3 regions of the Streptomyces sp. NPDC051136 genome follow, and region 2 is predicted to be linked to each of the others. Evidence: riboswitches for the same ligand, from Rfam matches in the RefSeq annotation. Region 2 holds a riboswitch; each other region holds the start of a gene.
The links. A riboswitch is a leader RNA that binds a small molecule or an ion and turns the genes downstream of it on or off. The one in region 2 is predicted to bind cobalamin.
Positions count from the first base shown of each region.

Region 1 (3,263 bases), on a different contig from region 2:
CGGCTACATCGGTCTCACCGCCTTCGTGCTGAACGTCGTGGTCACCGTGGTCCTGACCTTCGTCCTGAGGGCCCTCAAGGCGCCCGACGGCGTGGACGAGACCAGCCCGGCCGACTACACGGCGGACGCCGGAGACCCCGGTGTCCAGGTGGAACTGCCGCCGGCCACGGCGGGCAGCTCGCACTGACCCCGGCCGGAGTCCCGGCATCGAGGCGGGCCGTCGGAGAAATCCGGCGGCCCGCCGTCGTACCCGTGGGGCACACTCGGCCGCATGGACTTCGCGATCCGGCCGGCGGCCGACGACGAGTACGACACCCTCGGCGAGATCACGGCGCAGGCCTATCTCCGGGACGGCCTCCTCGACTTCGGTGAGGACGACGCCTACCTCGGTGAGCTGAGGAACGTGGGCAAGCGGGCGGCGGCCGCGCAGGTGCTGGTCGCCGCGGCGGACGGCCAGGTGCTCGGCGGCGTCACCTTCGTGCCCTCGGGCGGCCCCATGGCGGACATCGCGCGGCCCGGCGAGGCCGAGATACGCATGCTCGCCGTCTCCCGCCCGGCACGCGGCCGCGGGGCCGGTGAGGCCCTCGTGCGGGCCTGCGTCGACCGGGCACGGTCCGTCGAGGGGTGCACGGGCGTCGTGCTGTCGACCCAGCGCGCCATGCGCTCCGCCCACCGCCTCTACGAGCGCCTGGGTTTCGTGCGCACGCCCGACCGCGACTGGAACCCGCTTCCCGAGCTGGACGGCTTCACGCTGCTCACCTACCGGCTGACGCTCTGACACCGAACCGGCGCGACGCGCGGGCACGGCAGCCGGACACAACATCTGGGGGTGCTGGCGGAGCCCGGCACTAGATGTATGCTCGTGCTCGCTGTCGCCGCAGGGGAATCCGGTGCGAATCCGGAACTGTCCCGCAACGGTGTACTTGCGTGCATCCGTACGTCTTCGCACGTGCGCGCACGCCTGTCCAGTCCGAGGACCTGCCGACGGTGCGCCCGGCCGAACCGGCCCGGGTGCCATGACGTCCGGGCCTCGTGGAGTGGGCCGGTGGACGCGACGCCGTGCGCGCTCGTGCCGCCCCCTGCCCTCCCCCAGGCCCCGTGCCGAGCGAGGGAGTGCTCCACGTGACCATCGCGCCAGCCGATCCGGCTTCAGCGACCCCGGTGACGGCGACCGGGGAACCCGACGGACCCGGTGCCGCCCTGCTGCGGACCCTGACCGGGCTCACCGCCGACCTCCCCGGCGCCGATCCCGGACGAGTGGCCGCCGCCGCACTGCGCGGCCGGTCCGCCCGCGCCGACGAGGCCGAGCTGCGCGAGCTGGCCACGGAGGCGTCCGCCGGGCTGATCTCCGAGGACCCGGTCTACTCCCGGCTGGCCGCCCGGCTGCTCACCCTCGGCATCCGCGACGAGGCCGCCTCACAGGGAGTCGTCGCCTTCACCGACGCGGTCGCCACCGGGCACCGCGAGGGCCTGATCGCCGACCGCACCGCCGCGTTCGTGCGGCTGCACGGCGACCGCCTGGACGCGCTGGTCGACCCGGACGCCGACGACCGCTTCGGCTACTTCGGGCTGCGCACCGTGTACAGCCGCTACCTGCTGCGCCACCCGATCACCCGCAAGGCCGTCGAGACCCCCCAGCACTTCCTGCTGCGGGTCGCCGCCGGACTCGCCGAGGACGACACCGCCCGGTCGGTCGACGAGGTCGCCGCGCTCTACGGTCTGATGAGCCGCCTGGACTACCTGCCCTCCTCGCCCACCCTCTTCAACTCCGGCACCCGGCACGCCCAGATGTCGTCCTGCTACCTCCTGGACTCCCCCAAGGACGAGCTGGACTCCCTCTACGACCGGCTGCACCAGGTGGCCCGCCTGTCCAAGCACGCCGGCGGCATCGGCATCGCCTACTCCCGCGTCCGTTCCCGCGGTTCGCTGATCCGCGGCACCAACGGGCACTCCAACGGCATCGTCCCGTTCCTGAAGACGCTGGACGCCTCGGTCGCCGCCGTGAACCAGGGCGGCCGGCGCAAGGGTGCCGCGGCGGTCTACCTGGAGACCTGGCACGCGGACGTCGAGGAGTTCCTGGAGCTGCGGGACAACACCGGTGAGGACGCCCGCCGTACGCACAACCTGAACCTCGCGCACTGGATCCCGGACGAGTTCATGCGCCGCGTGGACGCCGACGGGTCCTGGTCGCTGTTCTCCCCCGCCGACGTGCCGGAGCTGACCGACCTGTGGGGCGAGGAGTTCGACGCCGCGTACCGCGGGGCGGAGGAGGCGGGACTCGCCCGCAAGGTGCTGCCCGCCCGTGAGCTGTACGGCCGCATGATGCGCACCCTGGCGCAGACCGGCAACGGCTGGATGACCTTCAAGGACACCGCCAACCGCACGGCCAACCAGACCGCGACCCCCGGCCACGTCGTCCACTCCTCCAACCTCTGCACGGAGATCCTGGAGGTCACGGACGACGGGGAGACGGCGGTCTGCAACCTCGGCTCGGTCAACCTCGGCGCGTTCGTCGACCGGACGGCGGGTGACCTCGACTGGGAGCGCCTGGACGCCACCGTCCGCACCGCCGTGACCTTCCTGGACCGGGTCGTCGACATCAACTTCTACCCGACCGAGCAGGCGGGCCGCTCCAACGCCCGCTGGCGCCCGGTCGGGCTCGGCGCGATGGGCCTGCAGGACGTCTTCTTCCAGCTGCGCCTGCCCTTCGACTCGCCCGAGGCGAAGGCCCTGTCCACCCGCATCGCCGAGCGGATCATGCTCGCCGCGTACGAGACCTCCGCCGACCTCGCCGAGCGCGGTGGCCCCGCCCCGGCCTGGGAGAAGACCCGTACGGCACAGGGCGTGCTGCACCCGGACCACTACGGCGTGGAGCCCGCCTGGCCGGAGCGCTGGGCCGCGCTGCGCGCCCGCATGGCGACGACCGGGCTGCGCAACTCGCTGCTCCTGGCGATCGCGCCGACCGCGACCATCGCCTCCATCGCCGGTGTCTACGAGTGCATCGAGCCGCAGGTGTCCAACCTGTTCAAGCGCGAGACGCTGTCCGGTGAGTTCCTCCAGGTCAACTCCTACCTGGTGGACGACCTCAAGCGGCTCGGCGTGTGGGACGCGCGCACCCGTGAGGCGCTGCGCGAGGCGAACGGATCGGTGCAGGGCTTCTCCTGGATCCCCGAGGACGTGCGCGCGCTGTACCGCACCGCCTGGGAGATCCCGCAGCGCGGCCTGATCGACATGGCCGCCGCCCGCACCCCGTACCTGGACCA
Region 1 covers NZ_JBITFE010000006.1:214,066-217,328, forward strand. Annotated here, with positions in the region: gene mctP (monocarboxylate uptake permease MctP) at 1-187, shown strand, start outside; gene ACIBCJ_RS18890 (GNAT family N-acetyltransferase) at 272-778, shown strand; cobalamin riboswitch at 840-1,001, shown strand; gene ACIBCJ_RS18895 (ribonucleoside-diphosphate reductase subunit alpha) at 1,123-3,263, shown strand, end outside.
Region 1: it holds a riboswitch for cobalamin, as region 2 does, so the genes downstream of both, ACIBCJ_RS18895 (ribonucleoside-diphosphate reductase subunit alpha) here and ACIBCJ_RS24180 (energy-coupling factor ABC transporter permease) in region 2, are expected to answer to the same signal.

Region 2 (3,263 bases):
TCCACGGGGTGCCGGCGGCGCCAGCGACTGCTGTGCGCCGCCGCGTCGATCGGCAGCACTCAGTCCCCACCGGGGGTGTCCCGCGGAGCCGCCGTCGCCGCCGTCGACGCCCGCTCCTCACCCTGCCGCCGGCCCCGGCGCAGCCCGAAGTAGTACGCCAGCACGCCCGCGCCGAGCGCGGCCTGCAACGCGAACAGCGCCGACTCGATCTCCCCGGAGGGCGGTTCGTACAGCGGGGAGAACCACGGTTCGTAGTCCGGCTCGATCTCGGTGATCGCCGTCTCCGCCTCCGCGTCCGCACCGGCGAACGGCTCCTCCTTGTGGTCGCCCAGCCCCAGCACCAGCGGCAGCACCGCCAGCGCGGCGACGGCGAGCAGCAGCAGGGCGTTGATCTTCGCGTTCCGGCTCATCGGGCCACCGCCTGTTCCTTGTTCCCGCTACCCGCCGGCGCCTTCGTCAGGAGCACGCCCAGCCGGGTCAGTTCACCCTTGCTGGACTGCACCAGCAGTCGCATGACGATCACGGTGAGCAGGCCCTCGCTCACCGCCAGCGGGATCTGCGTGACGGCGAAGATCGAGCCGAACTTGCCGAGCGCGCCCAGGAAACCGCTGCTCGGGTCGGGGAAGGCCAGCGCCAGCTGCACGCTGGTGACGCAGTAGGTGGACAGGTCGGCGACGAACGCCCCGAAGAACACGGTGACCATCAACGGCACATCGAAGCGGCGCAGCAGGCGGTAGACGCCGTAACCGGCCCAGGGGCCGACGATGGCCATCGAGAAGACGTTGGCCCCGAGCGTGGTCAGCCCGCCGTGGGCGAGCAGCAGCGCCTGGAAGAGCAGGGTGATGGTGCCCAGTACCGCCATGATCGGCGGCCGGAACAGGACGGCGCCCAGACCGGTGCCGGTCGGGTGGGAACAACTCCCGGTGACCGAAGGCAGCTTCAGGGCCGACAGGACGAACGTGAAGGCCCCCGAGGCCCCGAGGAGCAGGGTGCTCTCCGGGTGCTCCCTGACCTCACGGGTGAGTGACCGGACTCCGTGGACGACGAACGGCGCGGACGCGACACCCCAGGCGATCGCGTGCGCCGGTGGCAGAAAGCCCTCGGCTATGTGCATGGCTCAGCAGACCCTCTCCAGCACCTCGTGGATGGACGACGCGCCTTGGCCGGTCTCCTGGCTTACGGGTACCACCGCCCGTGCTCCGCCTTCCCGGACCGCAAGCGATCCAGTGGCTGCCCGCGAGGGCCGGAGCCGGACTTCCCGATTCACAGTGGCGAGGGCCGCACCGGCATCACACCGGATTTCCCGTTCACCAAGGCGTGGCGACAGTAGTGCTCACACGGGGCCGGGCACAAGCGGGCCGCACGCCGGGCGGACGCCCCGCCGGGCCGTCGAAGAGGCCCGGGGCCTGCGAAAACGCAAGGCGCCACCGGTCCGACATCCGCCACCGCCCCTCCGCGCCCGACGTGGCGAAGATCTCCGCGCGCCTGTGCCGCGGAGCACCCGGATCGGCGGAACCGGCCCCGCTGATCCGGGGGACCTGACCACCCTGTCCGCATCCGGCCGGTCACCGTGGCGCCTCCGCCGCCTCCTTCGGTGCCCTGCCCGCCTCCGGCCCGGTCCGGCGCACCAGTTGGGCGACGACGAAGGAGACGACCGACGCCATGACGATCAGCGGCGTCTGGTCGTGGGCGTCCCGGCCCATCAGCAGCACCGCCAGGACCGCGCTGGCCAGCGGCAGCCCCGTCACCGCGGCCGCCGCGGCGGAGATGCCGAGGGCGAGGGCCGGGGTCGCGCCGAACCCGGGCAGCCCGGAGCAGGCCAGGGCGGTCGCCGCGCCCAGCAGCACCGACGGGAAGATCGGGCCGCCGCGCAGCGCCCCCAGCGCGATGCCCCAGGCCAGTCCCTTGCACGCGACCAGCGCGACGAGCGCCCCGACGGACCACGCGTGGGGGTGCGCGGCGAGCTGGGCGAGGGCGGCCTGGCCGGACAGCGCCGCCTCGGCCGGGGAGCGGCCCGTGATGAGCGCGTACGCGGCGATGCAGACGCCGACGGCGGTGGCGCACACGACGGTGCGGGTGGCCCTGCGGTGCCGGGTCCAGGTGACGGTGCGATGGCCCAGCCCCCGGGCCAGCGTGACCAGTACGGCGATCAGGGCCGCCGTGGGAAGACCCCACAGGAAGTCGCCCGCGTCCGGACCGGCCTGCGGCGGCAGATCGGGCAGGGCCAACGCGCCGATGTCCAGCCCCGTCCACTGCCCGAAGCCGGTGAAGACCAGCGCGCCCGTCGCGCTGGCCAGCAGACACGGCAGCAGCAGCGTGACCATCTGCGCCCCGGCGAGCCCGGCCCCCTCGATGAGCAGGACCGCCGCCGCGACCGGACCGCCGAGAATGGTGGAGATCGCGGCGGTGGAGCCGGCCGTGGCGAGGATCGCGCTCGCCCGCTGGTCGCCGCCCGCACCTGCCCGCCGCACCGCCAGCAGGGCGAGCCCGCTGCCGACGGCCATGAGCGGAGCCTCCGGACCCAGCACCACGCCGAGCGGCAGCGTGGCCAGCGCGGCGAGCACCGCGCCGGGCAGGGCACGCGGGCCGACCGGCGCACCGCCCAGGCCGTTCACCGGGAGATGGCCGCCGCCGCCCGGCATCCGGGTCACGATCGGCGCCAGGATCAGCCCGGCCAGGAGCAGCGCGGGCAGCGGCCACCACCAGGGCGGCGTGTCGTAACCGGCCGCCTCGGGCAGCGAGGTCCACACCCAGTGCTGCAACTCGTGCTGGAGGCCGACGAAGAAGAAGCAGGCCAGCGCGATGGGCACGCCCAGCAGCACGCACAGCAGCAACAGCCGCCGGTAGCCGGGGCTGAGCAGGGTCTGCCGCAGGGACTGCTCAGCCCGGTCCGCGGCGGCGTTCGCGGGCCCGCTCACCGAACCGGCCCGCGCGGGCCCCGCCGGGAGAGCCCGACCGACCGGGGCAGCCGACCCCGCCGGGACAGCAAGCACCCCCGGGCCAGCAAGCACCCCCGGGCCAGCGGGCCCCGCCGGGACAGTCGGGACAGCGGCCGACTCGTCACATGCCCTCCTTCGTCCGCGCCGCGCTCCGTCGCCGGCCCCGCCGGTCCCGTCGCCGGTCGGTCGCGGGCAGCCGCGGGTGCCGTTCAGTCAACGCGAGTCCGCGAGCCCCCGCATGCGCAGGACCGGCGCGCGGTTCACCCGTTCGGCGTACCCGCGTGGCCGGGGAGCCCGGACGCCCGCAGGCTCGGAACGACCTGT
Region 2 covers NZ_JBITFE010000008.1:289,668-292,930, reverse strand. Annotated here, with positions in the region: gene cbiQ (cobalt ECF transporter T component CbiQ) at 1-59, opposite strand, end outside; gene ACIBCJ_RS24185 (energy-coupling factor ABC transporter substrate-binding protein) at 60-410, opposite strand; gene ACIBCJ_RS24180 (energy-coupling factor ABC transporter permease) at 407-1,114, opposite strand; cobalamin riboswitch at 1,144-1,330, opposite strand; gene ACIBCJ_RS24175 (chloride channel protein) at 1,566-2,918, opposite strand.

Region 3 (3,263 bases), on a different contig from region 2:
CGAGTCGACCCGCTCCACGTCGAAGGTGTCGGTCACGACGACGTCCAGGGCGTCGGTGGGCAGCCGGTCCAGTTCGTAGGCGTAGTACGCGGGGTCCCGGGTGAGGAGCAGCAGGCGCTCGCCGAGCCGGTCGGCGGCGCGGACCAGACGGCCGAGGCCGAAGGTCAGTGACTCCAGGCAGGCCACGGTCATGCGGCACTCTCCTTCCACTTCGCCTGGCGGGGAGTGCGCTGCCACGTCGCCCTCGACCAGGGCATGGTCATCTCCTCGGGACCGCGGACCTCAACGGGCTTCAGCGCGGCCGGGTCCAGGGCCTCGGTGTGCCGGGCGAACACCCGCTCCACGTACCGGTGTCCGGTGTCGGCGCCCAGCACGAGGTGCAGTCGGTCGGGGTGGCGGCGGGCCTCGTACGTCGCCGTCAGATAGCCGGCCCCGGTGGACAGCCCGGCGAAGACCGCGTGTTCGCGCAGCAGGGCGACGGCGCCGGACATGGCGTGCGTGAAGTCCAGCCAGTGCACGGTGTCGTAGAGGTGGTGGCGGACGTTGTCGAAGACGATGGACGAGCCGATACCGGCGATGATCGCTTCGGGATCGTGATGGTCCTGGCTGCCGAAGGTGACGCTGCCGAAGGGCTGGACGCCGACCAGACGCACCGAGGGGTCCGTGACGCGCAGGCGTTCCACGATGCCGCCGGTCGAGGCTCCGGACCCCACACCGCCGACGACGGTCAGCGAGGCGTGCGGGAACTGTGCCGCGATGCGGTCGGCGATCTCTTGGTAGCCGAGGTAGTGGATGTCGTCGTGGTACTGGCGCATCCAGTGGTGACCGGGGCGCTCGGCGAGTATCTCGCGCACCCGTCGCACCCTCAGTTCCTGGTCCAGTTTCAGGTTCCGCGACGGTCTGACCTGTTCCACGGTGCAGCCGAGGATCTCCAGTTGGGCCAGGGTGGTGGCGTCGACGGTGGTGGACGCGACGATGTGACAGCGCATGCCGTACCGGTGACAGGCAAGAGCGAGCGCGTAGGCGTAGATGCCGCTGGAACTGTCGATCAGGGTCTGTCCCGGACGGACGGTGCCCCGCTCCAGCAGATGACGGACGGCGGCGAGGGCCGAGTAGATCTTCATCGACTCGAACCGCAGCAGGACCAGGCCGTCGGTGAGCCGGACGAGGTCCGGGGCTTTGAGGGCGTCGGCGATGTGGGGGTGGATCACCCGTAGCCTCCTTGGGCGAAGGTGCACTGGTGGCCGAGCGACTGGAAGAACGCGGAGAGTTCGGACTTGACGTGGGCGCCTGGGCGGGAGACGAAGAGGTAGCCGACCAGGCAGCCGGTGTGGGCGACGAAGACGCCGTCGGCGCCGAATCGCTCACGATGGGCTTGCAGACTGCCGAAAGTCGCCTTGGGCAACACCTCCTGGGACAACGCGGCGCTGCACGTGGCGGCACGGGCGACGGCGGCCGGGTCGCCCGAGTCGAAGCCCTTCAGCAGATCGGTCAGACACCGCTGGTACTCCTCGTCGCGGCGCCGGTAGTGGTCCAGCAGCAGGGGAGTGACGGCGGCGGTGTCCACCGTGCCGGGTTCCATGACGTAGGCGGTGTGGAAGCCGACGTCCCGGCCCAGTCGCCGCACCACTTGGTGCCGGCCGCTGAGATACAGGGCGAACTCGTCGAGGAAGACACTGTCGGCGCGCTCGATGTCCGACAGGATGCCGAGGACCACGTCCATGTCGTACGGCAGCGAGAAGACGCGGAACAGGCAGCGCAGTGTCGCCACGATGTCCGCCGTGGAGCTGGCCATCCCCACCCCTACCGGCAGTTCGGAGTGGGTGCGCCAGTCGCCCGGGGGGAAGGCGAGGCCGTAGTGGTCGAGGAAGAGGCGGGCCGCTGTCGCCGACTTCGCACCCAGGGCCGTCGGACGCGGCGGGCCGGTGGCCTTCCTCGGTGTGAAGTACACCCAGGAATGTCGGTCCACGGGAAAGGACACCACCGCGATCTCAGGTGCGGTGCCCGCTCGCAACGGGCCCTGGTACAGCTCACCCAGAGTGCCGTGACAGACGCCGGAGACCGTGACGCGGGACTGGTCCCGTTCCCGGGGGACACCCGCTACGGGTCCGAGGGCCGGCCGCCCGGAGCCGTCGGACGACACCTCGGCCCGGGGTCGGACATGCCGACGCGAAGCGGCTGGGTTCCGCACAGCATCCTCCGTACCTGGCCTTGGACAGCGACAGGGAAGGAGGCGCGGCCACACGCACGACGTACGACCGCCCATACCACCGACCCAGTCCACGAGGTCACGTGCACGACCCGCGCGGAGCGCGGGCGCAGTGGCAGGTCTTCGGACTCGCGGGCTCGTCCGCCGAAAGGGCGGACCCCTACCGGCCGTCTCTTCCCCGGTCCTGACGCGGACCCAGTGAACATCGACGGCTTTCGTTCCCACTCACCGCTGCGGGACAGCCCCGGATTCGCACCGGGTTCCCTCTTGCGTCGCGCCGCCGGCATCCGGGCGGAGGGGAGGCGCGAACCGACTGCGTCCATCAGCGTAAGGGCGCTCGTATTCCTGCGACAGATGGGATTCAACGGTTGTCCTGAAAGTGGAGGGGAGGCGGAAACCAGGTGTGTCCCCGTTCGGTCGTCGTGGTCGGTCTGGCCGGATCGTGCCTCCGGGGATCGCCGCCCCATCGGCCAGACTTGTTGCCTCACGACACATGCGCACCGCTGCGGCGGTGGCCCGTGCCTGGGGAGGCGCCCGATGACGTCGGACACGAGGCCGGACGAGGGCGGGGCGGCGGCCGCCACCGGAGGCCGGCGGCCTCCCGGGGACCGCGTCGCGCTGCGCGGTGATCTGCGTGCCGCAGTGCCCGACGCCACCGCGGCGGTGGTGGTCACGGGGCTGGTGTTCGCCCTCCTTTGGTCCCGCATGGAGTCGGGTGCTTCGGACACCGTCGCGGTCATGCCGTTCATGGACGATGCCGGCACCTACTGGATGTACCTGCTCAGCCAGGCCTTCGGCTGGTCGGGGCTGCTGTGGGCCTGGGGCACGGTCATGCTGGGCCTGCTGCTGTCGGGGCCGCGCCCCGCCCGGCTGCCGGTCTCCCGGCAGGTACTGGAGCGCTGGCACCGCACCACGAGCCTGACCACGATGGCGCTCATGTTCGCGCACGCGTTGATGTTCGCCGCCGAACTCGTCCGCTACGAGACGAAGGTGGACTGGGCCGAGCGGCTGTGGGTGGGCTTCGCCGACACCTTCGTGCCCGGCTGGTACGACT
Region 3 covers NZ_JBITFE010000004.1:547,572-550,834, reverse strand. Annotated here, with positions in the region: gene ACIBCJ_RS14945 (ATP-grasp domain-containing protein) at 1-192, opposite strand, end outside; gene ACIBCJ_RS14940 (cysteine synthase family protein) at 189-1,211, opposite strand; gene ACIBCJ_RS14935 (hypothetical protein) at 1,208-1,969, opposite strand; cobalamin riboswitch at 2,327-2,478, opposite strand; gene ACIBCJ_RS14930 (ferric reductase-like transmembrane domain-containing protein) at 2,747-3,263, shown strand, end outside.
Region 3: it holds a riboswitch for cobalamin, as region 2 does, so the genes downstream of both, ACIBCJ_RS14935 (hypothetical protein) here and ACIBCJ_RS24180 (energy-coupling factor ABC transporter permease) in region 2, are expected to answer to the same signal.